DNA from 2 places in the Monashia sp. NPDC004114 genome. Region 1 is predicted to be linked to the other one. Evidence: riboswitches for the same ligand, from Rfam matches in the RefSeq annotation. Region 1 holds a riboswitch; the other holds the start of a gene.
What was found. A riboswitch is a leader RNA that binds a small molecule or an ion and turns the genes downstream of it on or off. The one in region 1 is predicted to bind cobalamin.
Positions count from the first base shown of each region.

Region 2: another riboswitch for cobalamin. It lies ahead of ACWEOW_RS03990 (SCO2322 family protein); the one in region 1 lies ahead of ACWEOW_RS05755 (CbtB domain-containing protein).

Region 1 is NZ_JBSGGK010000003.1:189,055-196,198, forward strand. It holds gene ACWEOW_RS05720 (precorrin-3B synthase) at 1-254, shown strand, start outside; gene ACWEOW_RS05725 (precorrin-8X methylmutase) at 251-907, shown strand; gene ACWEOW_RS05730 (precorrin-2 C(20)-methyltransferase) at 913-2,541, shown strand; gene ACWEOW_RS05735 (TetR/AcrR family transcriptional regulator) at 2,482-3,042, opposite strand; gene ACWEOW_RS05740 (tautomerase family protein) at 3,130-3,540, shown strand; gene ACWEOW_RS05745 (hypothetical protein) at 3,544-3,945, opposite strand; gene ACWEOW_RS05750 (CbtA family protein) at 3,942-4,721, opposite strand; gene ACWEOW_RS05755 (CbtB domain-containing protein) at 4,726-4,944, opposite strand; cobalamin riboswitch at 4,975-5,170, opposite strand; gene ACWEOW_RS05760 (cobalt-precorrin-4/precorrin-4 C(11)-methyltransferase) at 5,168-5,923, opposite strand; gene cbiE (precorrin-6y C5,15-methyltransferase (decarboxylating) subunit CbiE) at 5,920-7,144, opposite strand, start outside.
Region 2 is NZ_JBSGGK010000002.1:256,293-263,436, reverse strand. It holds gene ACWEOW_RS04000 (ABC transporter ATP-binding protein) at 1-227, opposite strand, end outside; gene ACWEOW_RS03995 (energy-coupling factor transporter transmembrane component T) at 224-1,300, opposite strand; gene ACWEOW_RS03990 (SCO2322 family protein) at 1,320-2,057, opposite strand; cobalamin riboswitch at 2,151-2,310, opposite strand; gene ACWEOW_RS03985 (hypothetical protein) at 2,358-2,573, shown strand; gene ACWEOW_RS03980 (serine hydrolase domain-containing protein) at 2,570-3,934, shown strand; gene ACWEOW_RS03975 (DUF3043 domain-containing protein) at 3,993-4,571, opposite strand; gene ACWEOW_RS03970 (protein-L-isoaspartate O-methyltransferase family protein) at 4,670-5,239, opposite strand; gene ACWEOW_RS03965 (class I SAM-dependent methyltransferase) at 5,280-6,092, opposite strand; gene ACWEOW_RS03960 (M20/M25/M40 family metallo-hydrolase) at 6,189-7,144, shown strand, end outside.

The DNA.
Region 1 (7,144 bases):
GCCTCGTCACCAGGCCGGGTTCGCCATGGCAGCGCCTGCACGCCTGCACCGGCCTGCCCGGCTGTGCACGGTCCTCTCTGGACACGCACTCCTTCGCCGCCGAGCTCGCCTCCGTGCTGCCTGCCGGGCAGGTGCCGGTCCACGTGAGCGGGTGCGAGCGGCGATGCGGGACGCCGCGAACGGCATACGTCGACCTGCTGTCGCCGACGAGCCTCGAGGCGGCCCTCACCCTGATGGACCAGGAGGCCCCATGACCGCGCCGACGCGGCCCCGCAAGCGGTACGACTACGAGGACGACGGCCAGGAGATCTACCGCCGGTCGTTCGCGACGATCCGGGCGGAGGCGCGCCTGGACCACCTGCCCGACGATGCCCGGGTCGTCGCGGTGCGGATGGTGCACGCCAGCGGCGACGTCGACCTCCCGGACCACATCGCCGTCCACCCCTCCCTGGTCTCGGCGGCTCGGACCGCCCTCGCGGCGGGCGCGCCCATCTTCACCGACGCGCACATGATCGCGTCGGGCATCACCCGCGCTCGCCTGCCGCGCGACAACAACGTCGTCTGCATGCTGCGCGACGAGAGCGTCCCCGCACTGGCAAAGCTCTGGGGCACAACGCGATCCGCTGCAGCCGTGTCCCTGTGGGGTGACCGGATCGACGGTGCTGTCGTCGCGATCGGCAACGCGCCGACCGCCCTCTTCCACCTCCTCGAGCTGGTCGCCGACGGCGGCCCGCGACCCGCCGCGGTCATCGGGATCCCCGTCGGGTTCGTCGGATCGGCCGAGTCGAAGGTCGCGCTGACCGAGAACCCCTTCGGCATTCCCTGGCTCGTCGTCCACGGTCGCCGCGGCGGGTCCGCGCTGGCGGCGTCCGCGGTGAACGCGCTCGCGCGCGAGGAGGAGCTGTGAACAGGATGCCTTCTGCCACAGTCCGTCCCGGCTGGCTTCGCGGGGTCGGTGTCGGGCCCGGCGACCCGGAGCTGGTGACCGTCAAGGCGGCTCGCCTCATCGGCGAGGCCGACGTCGTGGCCTTCCACAGCGGCCCCCGCGGTGACTCCATCGCTAGGCGCATCGCCTCGTCGTACCTCCGGGAAGGCGTCGTCGAGGAGCTGCTCGCCTACCCGGTCACCACCGGTGAGACCAACCACCCCCTCGGCTACCACGGGCTCATGTCGGACTTCTACGACGAGTCCGCCGATCGCCTTGCGGCCCATCTGAACTCAGGTCGCAACGTGGTCGTCCTCGCCGAAGGCGACCCACTCTTCTACGGCACCTTCATGTACCTTCACGACCGGCTCGCGGACCGCTACGACACCGCGGTCGTGCCCGGCGTGACATCGGTCAGCGGGTCGGCCGCGGCCGTTGCGACGGGGCTGTGCCGTCACGAGGATGTCCTGACGATCCTGCCCGGGACCCTGCCCGTCCCGGAGCTCGCGCGACGGCTCGCGGACACCCAGGCCGCTGTCGTCATGAAGCTCGGTCGCACGTTCGAGGGAGTGCGCGAGGCGCTGCGTCAGGCAGGACGGCTCGACGACGCGCGCTACGTCGAGCGGGCGAGCTCGGAGGCCGAACGCGTCCTGCCTGTCGCGGAGGTCGACGCTGCGACCGTGCCGTACATGTCGATGGTCGTCGTGCCGGGTCGCGACCTGCGGGCCGATGCGGCGGGTCGTGCGGCCGGGTCCGCCCGGGCGTCCGACCCGCCCGGCCCCGCCACACGGCATACGGTCCTCGACCACCGGCCCACCTCCTCGGAGGTCGTCGTGGTGGGGCTGGGCCCAGGCCCCGACCGGTGGCTCACGCCGGAGGTGTCTGCCGCTCTTGCGGACGTCGACCACGTGGTCGGCTACGCGCCCTACGTCAACCGGGTGCCTCAGCGGACCGGGCTGACGCGGCACGCGTCGGGCAACACGGTGGAGGTGGACCGGGCGCTGTTCGCGCTCGAGCTCGCTCGCACGGGCGAGCGCGTCGCCGTCGTCTCCGGCGGCGACGCCGGGGTCTTCGGGATGGCCTCCGCGGTGTTCGAGGCCGCAGAGACGCGCGGCTACTCCGACGTGCGGGTGCGCGTCCTGCCGGGCCTCACGGCGGCGCAGGCCGTCGCCGCCCGCGCGGGTGCGCCACTAGGCGCCGACTACGCGGTCATGTCGCTGTCCGACCGGCTCAAGCCCTGGGACGTCATCGAGCGACGGCTCCGGGCCGCGGCGGCTTCGGACCTGGTCATCGCGCTCTACAACCCGGCCTCACGCAGCCGCACCCACCAGGTCGCGCGTGCCCGCGAGGCGCTCCTCGAGGTCCGCCGTGCAGACACCGTCGTCGTGGTCGGCCGGGACGTCGGACGCCCGGAGGAGTCCGTCACGGTGACGACCCTGGGCGACCTCGACCCTGGGAGCATCGACATGAAGTGCCTGGTCATCGTCGGAGCGACCAGCACCCGGGTCACCCGGTCGGGTCAGGTCTGGACGCCCCGCTTCGTGACGCCGGCCGGTTCAGACGCTCCCGGCCGCCAGCGCCGTCACCTGCCGGGCGACGAGGTCGAACGGCTCTAGGCTGCGCTCTGCGCGGGCGAGTGCCACTGCCCCCTCTGCCGACGAGATCGCCAGTGCGGCAAGGGCCGTGGCGCGCTCGGCAGTCAGTCCGCCTTCTGCCAGCAGGGACTCCAGGTGCCGGCGCCACGCGCTGAAGACCACGCCCGCGTGGGTGACCGTCTCATCGTCATCGCCTCCGACGGCGACCGCGAGCACGGCACATCCGGCACGCAGGTCGGTGGCGGTGAGGAGGCTGCGCCACATGGCGAAGAACCGGCTGACGACCGCCTCCGCGGGCTGCCCCCGCACCTCCTCGAGCACGTCGCGTGCACGGTCGCTCGCGAGGTCGAGGGCCGCGACGTACAGCTCCCGCTTCCCGCCGGGGAAGTGATGGTAGGTCGAGCCGCGCGGCGCGCCGGTGGCCTCCAGGACGTCACCGAAGGACGCGCCCGCCGGGCCATGCTCGGCGAGCAGTCGCACCGCCCCCGAGACCATCCGCGCCCTGACCTCGCCCTTCGCCATGTCCGCACCTCCCGGGACGAACTATGTACATCACCATAGTTCCTTGTCTACTATGCAGACCACCATAGTTCACTGAAGGAGCGCATCATGCCGATGATCGACGTCTACGCCAGGCCAGGTCGCTTCGGCGACCCGACCGCCCTGGCCAGCAAGCTCGCCGCGACCCTGATGGAGGTCGAAGGGGTGCCGCCGATCGCCCTGTTCAAGGAGAACACCGCTGCGTTCGTGCACGAGGTGACCCTGGCGAACGTCGACGGCCACGACGACTACGTCCGGGTCCAGGTGCTCACCAACGCGGGCGCGCTCGACCGCGACAAGCAGCTCGCCGCGGTGCGACGCCTGACCGACGTCGTGTCAGAGGCGGCCGGCGACCCCACGCTCGCGGACCGCACCTGGGTGCTGCTGACCGAGACCTACGACGGAGCATGGGGCATCGCAGGACACGCGAACACCAACGACGAGCTCGTGGCGCTCGCCCGCGCCCAGCTCGCGAGCTGACCGTCAGCCGACGTGCGCGTAGGTGAGCGAGAGCCCGCTGGGCGCGAAGGCTCGGCCCTCGAGGCGGGGTGGTAGCGGCGAGACGCCTGGGCCGCCGGAGCGCACCCAGGCCACCACGTCGTCGACGGCCGCGTCGTCGAGCACACCACCGACCCAGACCGGCCGGGCGCCGCGCCGCCTGCCCTCCGGCGACGGCGTCACCACGACGACGTTCGACTGGTCACAGGCGAGCAGGCACGCGCTTCGCAGCACCCGCGCGGTGCCCCGGGTGCCGACCTCGAGCCCCGCCAGGAGGCGGTCGTGGTCGACACCCGGGTGCTTGCGCGCGGTGCCGCAACAGCAGTCGCGGCAGACCCGGATGATGCAGCCCGCCGGGGCCGGCTCGCCCTGCCGGTATGCCGTCACGCCGGCGCCGGTGCGACCGCGCTCCGGGTGACCGCGGCCCGCTCCATGAGGAGCCCGAAGCTCACGCCGAGGACCAGCCACATGACCGCGAGCTGCGCCAGCGAGGCGAGGCGGAACTCCCAGATCAGCGCCGCGGGGACGTCGCTCGGGATCGCGTCGGGCGAGCCCGGCACGAGCGCGAAGACCAGTGCGACAGCGACGACGCCGGCTGCGATGTCGGCCGCCCAGCGGAGTGACGGCGCGACCTCATGCGCTGCCAGCCACCGGTCGAGCGCTGCCACGAGCAGGACGGCGGCGACTCCGAGCAGGAGGACGACGGCATACAGCATCGTGCGGCGGCCGACGGTGGCCGGGTCGCCGACGGCCGGTGGGTTTGCGGGCATCTTCAGCGCGGGCAACAGGCTCACGGCGCCGAAGCCCACCCCAGCGAGGACGACCGACTTTGCGAAGTCCGTTGTGCCGCCGAGGCGCTCACGCACCTTGACGAAGACGATCGCGAAGATCACTCCGAAGGCGATGCCGACGATGACGGACGTCAGCGCGCCCCCGACGACCTGGGCGGAACGTGAGACCAGCGGCTCGCCACCGGTATGGACCGGCAGCGCGAGCGGCGCCGACCGCCCCCCTCCGAGGTGGTTGGTCTCTCGGGCGTCCTCGATCGCGAGCGCCTTGCGGATGACTGGCTCGACGACGAGCCAAATGACGAGTGCCGCGGCCAGACCGGCTGCAGCACCTGCGGCGACCCCGCGCCGCAGGATCGCTCCGAAGCCGACCACGACGTCAGTGGCAGGGCACGCCGAGGGCGTGACGGGCGTCGTGGGTCAGCTCGTGGAGCATCTGCGCAGCAGGTGCGCTGAGCAGCGCCCCGTTCTCCTGCGAGAGGAAGTACAGCGTGAACACCGCGAACGCGAGCAGCGCCCACGCCCACAGGGGGACGCGGACGCGCGCGGTGGCGACGGTGGCGACGGGGGCGACAGCGGACGACGAAACGTTGGCCATGGCGGACTGACCCTTTCTTTCCATGCCTCGTGGACAGATCACGCCGCAGCCGGTCTCCTGGCTTCCAGATCGCCGCGCCTCCCCAGCCTTCCCAGCGACCCGGCTACGAACCTGCGGTCACCAGTGGCGATGGTGGGGACTTGCTCCCTGGTCACAGTGGCGAGGACCACGTCGGACTCACACCGACTTCCCGTGCACTGCGGCAGCCGCATCCTGACACAGGTCATGGCCGCCCGGCCACCCGGGTGCCGTAGAGGTGAGACTCGACGAAGTCGTCCGACTCCCTCGCGCCGAGCGCCCGGCCGACGAGGATCACCGCCGCCTGCCGGAGCCGCGCGGCCTCGACCTGATCGGCGATGTCCGCCAGCGTGCCGTGCAGGACGAGCTGGCCAGGCTGCTCCGCGTTCGCGACGACGACCACGGGGCAGTCGGCGCCGTAGTCGCTGACGAGCTCGCCCGCGAGCCGCCGGGTATGCCGGATGGCGAGGTGGAGCACGAGCGTGGCTCTCGTGCGGGCGAACTCGGCGAGTGCCTCGGTCGCGGGCATCTGTGTCGAGTCACGGTGCGCGCGGGTGAGAACCACCGACTGGGCGACCTCAGGGACGGTCAGCTCACGGCCCACGAGGGCTGCCGCGGCCGCATACGCGGGCACGCCTGGGGTCACGTCCCACGGCACCCCGGCCCGGTCCAGCCGCCGGGTCTGTTCCGCGATCGCGGAGTAGATGGAGGGGTCTCCGGAGCAGAGTCGAGCCACGTCGTGCCCCATCTCGTGGGCCCGGATGCAGTGCTCGACGATCGCGTCGAGGTGGAGGTGCTGCGTGTCGACGAGCGTCGCGCCTGGGCCGCAGTGAGCGAGCACCTCGGGCCCGATGTAGGTCCCGGCATAGAGACACACCTCGGACCGTTCCATGAGACCGACCGCCCGCAGGGTGAGCAGGTCGGCGGCGCCAGGGCCTGCTCCGATGAAGTGGATCGTCACGAGAGCTCCTGCCGAATCGCTTGTGGCACAGTCTTTTCCACGGACCACTGGGTCACCGCCCGGGCGGGTCGCCAGCCGTTGAGCGAGCCCAGGGGCTCCAGGTCCTCGATCGCGACCCGGGACATTCGACCGCCGAGCCTCGCACGCGCGTCGTGCACCACCCGCTCCGTCTCGACCGTCACTGCGTGCACGACGAGGCGTCCGCCGGGGACCAGCGCTGCCCAGCAGCGGTCGATCAGGTCCGCGGTCGCGCCCCCGCCGACGAAGACGGCGTCCGGCGCCGGGAGTCCGCTCACCAGGTCCACCGATGCTCCCTCGTGGACGACGAGCCCGGGCACGCCGAGTCGCCTGGCATTGCGCCGGATCCGCTCCGCGCGCTCGGGATCGCGCTCCACCGAGTGCACGACGCTGCGCGGGTGCAGACGGGCGAACTCGATGCCGACCGAGCCGGAGCCCGCGCCCAGGTCCCACATGAGGTCCCCCGGCTGCGGTGCGAGGTGTGCGAGGGCTGCGGCGCGTACGAGCCGTTTCGTCAGCTGCCCGTCGTTCTCGTATGCCGTGTCGTCGAGACCCGGCGCCAGGGACCGCGGTGACGATGCGGGGTCCGGGCGGCACTCGATGCACACGACGTGCAGCCGAGGGACGGGACGGTCGTCCCACGACGCGGCCACGCACTCGGTTCGTGACTCATCCGCAGCGCCGAGGTCGCCGAGGACCGTGAGGCGGCTGGCGGCATACCCCTCCTCGACGAGGAGCCGGGCGATGCGGGAAGGACTGTCGTCGCCCGAGGTGAGCACCACGACCTTCGCCCGCGGAGACAGGTCTCGACGGAGCCGGTCCACGTCGCGTCCCACCAGGCTCACGGCGTCCGACTCCTCTGCCGCCCAACCCATTCGGGCGCGCGCCAGCGCGACCGAGGAGACGTTGGGATGGATGCGGACAAGCTCAGCACCCCACGCCTCGAGCAGGGTCGCCCCCACACCGGACACCAGAGGGTCGCCGCTCGCGAGCACGACCGCGCGCCGCCCGAGCAGCCGGGGCAGCAGCGAGTCGAGCCCCGCACGAAGCGGGGACGGCCACACGATGCGCTCGACCAGAGGCGTCCCGTCGAGCATCGCCAGATGCCGCTCGCCGCCCACGACGACCTCGGCCCCGTCCACGAGCCGACGCTCGTCGGGGCCGAGAGAACCCAGACCGGACGCGCCGACCCCGACCACCTCG
Region 2 (7,144 bases), on a different contig from region 1:
CGGTGCTGCGCCGTGTCCAGACCGTCGACCGTGACCCGCCCACGCAAGGTGCCGCCGCTGAAATGCGGGACGAGGCCGTTCACCGTGCGCAGCAGGGTCGACTTGCCGCTGCCGGTGGGGCCCACGACGAGCACCAGCTCGCCTTCCGGGATCTCCAGCGTGACGTCACGAAGGCTGGGACCCGGAGCGCCGGCATACTGCACGGACACCTGTTCGAAGACGATCACGGGGTCACCTCACGGGGTCTGGGCGTGAGCCAGGCCGGCAGCGCGGCGACCAGGATCGCGACGACAGCAAGCAGCGGGACTGCCGGGAGCTCGGCCTGCTGGCCCGGGACGAGGCCCGGCCAGCCCTGGGCGGAGGCGACGACCAGCACCGCCGCCGGGACCGCGCCGGCCAGGACGGTCAGGGTCTCGGTCCACGCCCAGCGGTCGCGGCGGTGTCCGGACCGGTGGTCGCGCGATGCGCCGACGAGCAGGCTCGCCGCGGCCAGGGCAGCGCCGGCGAGCAGCAGGGGCAGTCCGAGCACGCCGCCCGCCGAGGAGTCCAGCAGGCCGTACAGGCCGGCGAGGACGCCCGCGAGGCCGGCCAGCGCGAGGCCGGTGGCCAGCCGGCGACTCGAGGACGTCGTCGTGACGGCCCGCCCGTAGCCTCGGGACTCCATCGACGCGGCGAGAGCCAGCGAGCGCTCGAACGCCGTCTCGAGCACCGGCACGGCGAGGCGCGCCAGCTCGCGCAGCCCGCGGCCGTCCCGGCCACGCAGCGTGCGGGCGGCACGGACGTTACGGGCGTCCGTCACCAGCTGGGGCGCGAACGTGAGCCCGACGACGACCGCCGTGCCCACGTCGTAGAGCGTGGCAGGCAGGTAGCGCAGGAGGCGTCGCGGGCTCGCCAGAGCGTTGGCTGCACCGAGGCACGCGAGGATCGCCGCGAGCCGAAGGGCGTCGTATGCGGCATACAGCAGCGACTCGAGCGTGACCTCACCGCCGATGCGGATGGTCGAGGCCCAGTCGGGCAGCGGCACCTGCGGGATCGTGAACAGCGGTGTGTCGCCACGGATGCCGTTGCCCAGCACGGCCGTCATGACGACACGGAAGGCGACGACGGTCACCCCGACGACGAGGAACGCCAGGAGCACGTTCGGAGTCGCCGGGTCGCGGCGCTCGCTCACGACGAGCACGCACACCCCGATGACGAGCAGGAGCAGGACCGGGTTCGTCGTGCGGGACGCAGCTGTCGCGAGCCCCAGCCCCCACAGCCACCAGGCTGCGGGGTGCTGGAGTCGCGGACGGAGCTGCATCGAAGGCCGGTCCTCCTCCTCAGGCGTCGCTGCCGGCGCGAGAGCGCGCCCGGTAGACGAGGTAGCCGATAAGGGCGAGGAGGGCCAAGCCGACGATGACGTATGCCGCCGTCGACCCTCCGCTGCTGCTCGACGTCGGCTGGGCGGCCGCGTCGGCGGGAGCGGTCGTCGACGGTGTGGCTGACGTGCTGGCGGCCGGTGCAGCGATGGCGACCGCCGTGTCAGGGGCCTTCGCCTCGGCGCTGACCTCCTTGACCTCGCCGCCGCAGCCCGCGGCCGGGTAGCCGGCGACCGAGCAGATGAGTCCCTTCTCGACCCGCAGCTCGCCCGCGGCCTTGAGCACATCGGTGCTCGTCCCCTTCTCCGGGACGACGGCGCAGACGGCCTTCGGCTCGGGTGGGGTCGCGCCGTTCTCGGAGTCGGCAGGGCGCCCGAAGTCGACGACGACCGCGACCCGCTTGCTGCCGGCCTGCGGCGCCGTCGAGCCACACACCTGCTCGAAGGTCATGACCGCGCGGGGGAAGCGGCTCGAGCTCTCGTCACCGACGGCATACCGCCAGCCGTCGACGGACCCGTCGGCGGGGACGGTCTGGTCGGGACCCTTCTGGGCGAACACCCACGCGCCGTTCTCGAGCTGGTAGAAGCCCCAGAACCGGTAGGCCGCAGCCTGGGCGGGCGCGACAGTGAGCGCGCCCAGGAAGGCTGCGACGAGCAGGGCAAGGACGACCCGGAGCGGGCCACGACGAACAGGGGACACGGTTACCTCCTCGCGGTCGGACACCGTGTCGGACCTCGACCATCGGGTCGGCCCGGCAGGGTGACTCCGGTCCGCATTCCACGACAGACTGACAAAGGAGCCGGTAAGGGCGCGGGTTTTCCGGCTGGTCGCCTGGCGAGGCAGGGCCTCGTTCGAGCGGCATCACGGTTGCGGGTCAGCGCCGGATTCTCACCGGCTTGCCCCGTCGCCCTTCGGTACTGCGAACCGTGGCACGCCCGTGCGGGGCCCGTCAAACACGCCCCATGCGGCCAGGGTGGACGCGCCAACTAGGGTGACGCCATGAGCGGTGACTGGACCTGGCTGTATCTCGACGCCCACGGCAACAGCATGGCCGGAGAGGGCCTGGCCACGAGCGGCTTCCCGACCCAGAGCGATGCCGAGAGCTATCTCGGCGAGTCGTGGCGTGAGCTGCTCGCTGCAGGTGTCGAGGCGGTCACGCTCCGCCAGAACGACGCCGTCGTCTACGGCCCGATGAGCCTGCGAGCAGCCGAATGAGCGCCGTGGACGCCGCGGCCGCTTCGGAGTCGCTCTCCGACGGGCTGGAGCGCTCGCTGCTCCGTCAGGTGGTCGCCGCACAGAAGGAGTGGCGGTCGCCAGGGGTCAGCGCCGGAGTGGTGCGGGACGGCCGGCTCGTGTGGTCGGCACACGTCGGCTCGGCTCGTCTCGGCGAGGCGCCGGTCGCGGCCGACGACGACACCCAGTTCATGATCGGCTCGGTCACCAAGACCTTCACGGCCCTGGCCGTGATGTCCTTGCGTGACGAGGGCCGCCTGAGCCTCGACGACCAGCTGGGGACGTTCCTGCCCGGCACCAGGCACGCTCAGGTGCCGGTGCGGCAGATGCTGGCTCATGCCTCGGGCCTGCAGCGCGAGCCGGTGGGCAACATCTGGGAGAGTCTCGAAGCCCCTGACCGTGCTGCGTTCCTCGACGGCGTCGAGGAGGCCGAGCAGGTCCTTCCCGCGCACCACGCGTTCCACTACTCCAACCTCGCCTACGGGCTGCTGGGCCAGGTGATCGAGCAGGTCACCGGGCAGGACTGGGAGGACGTCGTGCGGGCGCGGATCCTCGAGCCACTGGGGATGACCCGCACCGGCCTCGAGCCGGCTGACGACCGCGCCCTCGGCTACCAGATCGACCCCTACGCGGGGACCGCCCGCGAGGAGCCGCTCTTCACGCTGAATGCGACGGCGCCGCTCGGCGGCCTCTGGTCCACGGTGGCCGACCTGGCCAGGTACGCCGCATACGTCGCCGACCCCGACGACCGGGTCGTGCGCCCGGAGACAGTCGAGGAGATGTGCCGGCCGCTGATCATGACCGATGTCGACGGCTGGAGCGGGGCATATGGCCTCGGCTTCGGCATGGGCCGCCGCGGCGACCGCGTCTATGTCGGGCACGGCGGCGCCATGCCCGGCTACCTCGCCGGCCTGCGAGTGCGCCGCAAGGAGGGACTCGCGGCAGTCGTCTTCGCCAACACGACCTCAGGCGCGCTGCCGTTGACACTCGCGACCGACCTCGTCGAGTCGGTCCTCGAGGCCGAACCGACGCTGGCCTCGGCGTGGGTTCCCGAGTCGGCCCACGCCGAGCTCGACGAGCTGCTCGGGCTGTGGTGGTCCGAAGGGTCGCCGCTGACCTTCTTCGTGCGCGGCGGCGAGCTCTGGTCGCGCCTCAGCGAGGACGAACCGCTCTCCGAGACGCGGTATGCCGCTGACGGCCCGGACCGGTACCGCGCCGTCGCCGGGCGCGAGCGCGGCGAGGTGCTCGAGGTGGTCCGTGCATCCGATGGGTCGGTCGAGAAGCTGTACTTCGCGACCTATGCCGTCACGCGGCAGCCGCTCGCCTTCGCCGACCTGCTCTGAGCTGTCTGGCTCGCTTTGCTCGTCGGTCCAGGCGCGACGCGCGCCGAACCGCCGTTGGTCAGCGGGGACTCTCGCCGCGCGCGACCTGAGGCTTGGGCATCCGGGTGCGGCGCATCTGGAACGCGCGCATGATGGCGTACCACGCGTCGCCCTTCTCCGCGTGGCCGAACTTGTCCTCGACGCGCCTGCGGATCCGCCGCCACATGAGCATGGCGTCGCCGATCGCGACGAGGATCAGGCCGTAGACGAGGACGAACACCGCGAGCAGGGCCCAGCTGGTCTTCACGAAGCTGAGCAGCAGCACGATCAGCATGATCGGGAGCATGAACTCGCCGATGTTCCACCGAGCATCGACACTGTCGCGGATGAAGCGACGGCGGGGTCCCTTGTCCCGCACGGGCAGGTAGCGCTCGTCGCCGGTCATCATGCCGGCACGCTGCTTGGCCATCGCCTCGCGGCGGGCCGTCTTGTCGGTGGAACGAGCGGCCTTGCGGTCGGTCACGATGAGCGGACGCTTGTTCAGCGCCTCCTGGTCGCGCCGCTTGGGCGTCGGCCGACCCTTGGCGCCGGATCGGTCGGGCTGCGTCTCGACCTGGGGTGCGAGCTCGTCGTTGAGGGTCTTTTTGCGTCCGAACACGGGGACACTCTAAGCCGCGCGGGCCCCTGGGCCTGAATCCGCCCGAATCCACACCCGTTCGGTGCCCCATCGGGCACTCGTGGCCAGCGCCACGACCGTCACTCCCGCCTCTGCCGCAACGGGACGAAGCGGTAGAGACCGTGCGTGCTCGTCGTCAGCTCGGCCCGGTCGAGCTCCACGAGCGTCATCCGGCTCTGGATCGGCACGACCATCCGGCCGGGGTCGGCCAGCTGGTCGACCAGCGGCTGCGGTAGCGAGGTCGCCTCGGCTGACACGAGCACCCGGTCGAACGGTGCGTGCTCGGGGTCGCCGAGGACGTCCGGCGCGGCCTCGTGGATCGTGGCCCACGGCATACCGCATCCGGCGAGGTTGGACGCGCCCCAGCTGACCAGGTCCGGCTCGAGCTCGACCCCGACCACCTCGCCGTCGGGGCCGGTGAGGTGGGCAAGCAGGGCGGTCGTCCACCCCGAGCCCGAGCCGACATCCAGCACCCGATGGCCCGGCTGCACGTCCAGCAGCCTGAGCATGTCGGCCACGGTGCGGGGCTGGGAGTTGGTCTGGCCGTGGCCGATGTGGATCGGACCGTCGTGGCCGGCGCGCCAGCGCGCTCCTCGGGGCAGGAAGCGCGCCCGCGGAACCGCGATGAAGGCCTCGTCGACCGGGTCCATGATCCGAGTCAAGCACCACTCGCCCGTCCTGCGGCGGCTGTCAGCGGGGACGGGGCCGGGCGATGACGTGCAGGAGGGTGCCGAGGCGGCGATATGGCTCGGTTGCGCCGAGGCGGTCCTCGACGTCGAGGAGCGCCGACAGCTCCGGCTCGCCCGGGGCCGGGGTGTCGACGGCGACGTCGTCGGTCGCGACACGAATGCCGTACCACGCTTCCATGGTGAGACCGGCTGCGGCGCAGGCAGATTCGAGCGAGGTGAGCGTGTCGGCGCGAGCGTCGACGCCGATCTCGTTGCGGTAGCGCGCATCCCGGCCCTCGGCTGCCGCCTGCGCGATCTCCTCCAGCATCAAGCTGGCGCCTGCCCAGTCGTGTCGCGCGGCAGGTCGCCAGGCCATGGCGTCGCCGTTGCGCGCAACGACGGAGACGACGCCTCCCGGCACCACGTGGCGCGCGAGAGCCCTGATCGCGGCTGCGCTCTCGGGGAGGTACATGAGCACGCCGTGGCACATGACGACGTCGTATGCCGTCGGGCGCGCCACGGTCGCGAGCCCGGTCAGGTCGGCGGCGAGGAGAGTCACGCGGGCGCGCTGCTCCTCGGTCAGCGCGGCGGCGGCCCGCTCGAACTCGCCGCGCATCCGGGGGTCGGGCTCGACCGCGGTGACAACGTGGTCGCGGGCGGCGAGCCGGAGGGCCTGAGTGCCCTGGCCCGCGCCGACGTCGAGCACCTGAAGTCGCCCCGAACGAAGGTGCCGGTCGAGCTGTCGGCTCACGAGCTCCTGCCGGACGACGTTGCGCAGGTTGCCCAGCCGCTCCAGCCAGGGCTGCTGACCTGCCACGAACGCGTTCTCTCCCATGCCCTGCAGAACCTACCGCCAGGAGTCGACACCAAGCCGACAGCGAGCCGACACCGGCCTTCAGCCGGATGACGGGCGGCTGGATAGAGTCGGCGGGTGACCGAAGACGTGCTCGCTCCCGACCAGATCCAGTCCATCCGCGACCGCGTGGACCAGCTGATGCCGCAGGTCCAGGCCGACCTCGAGGCGCTGACCCGCATCCCGAGCGTCTCGCTCGGGTCGTTCCCGCAGCAGCACGTCGAGGAGAGCGCAGAGGCGGTCGCCGCCCTCCTGCGCGCGGAGGGTCTCGACGTCGAGATCGTGCATGAAGGGGGCCGCCCCGCCGTGATCGGGCACATCGATGGCCCAGAGGGCGCACCGACGGTCACGCTCTACGCGCACCACGACGTCCAACCGCCGGGAGACGACGCGGACTGGACCAGCAAGCCCTTCGAGCCGACGGAGCGCGACGGCCGGCTCTACGGGCGCGGCGCGGCCGACGACAAGGCCGGCGTCATGGCTCATGTGGCCGCACTGCGCGCCCACGCCGGCAACCTCCCCGTCGGCGTCACGGTCTTCGTCGAGGGTGAGGAGGAGATCGGCTCGGACTCGCTCGAGACGATCCTCGAACGGCATGGCCACAAGCTCGAGGCCGACGCGATCGTGCTGGCCGACTCGACGAACTGGGACATCGGCACCCCCGCCCTCACCACGACACTGCGCGGCATGGTGCGTGTGGTCGTCACCGTGCGGACGCTGGACCACTCCGTGCACTCCGGCATGTTCGGTGGCGCCGCACCCGACGCGATCATGGCCCTCGTGCGGCTCCTGGCCACGATGCACGACGACGCGGGCAACGTCGCGGTCGCGGGCTTCGAGCCGACGGAGGCCGCTGACCTCGACTACGACGAGGCCCGGCTGCGTGCGGAGTCCGGGCTCCTGGACGGCGTCGACGTGATCGGCTCAGGTTCGATCCTCAGCCGCATCTGGACCAAGCCCGCCATCACGACGATCGGGATCAACGCCCCGTCCGTCGAGACGGCGTCGAACACCCTGGTCGCTGCCGCGTCGGC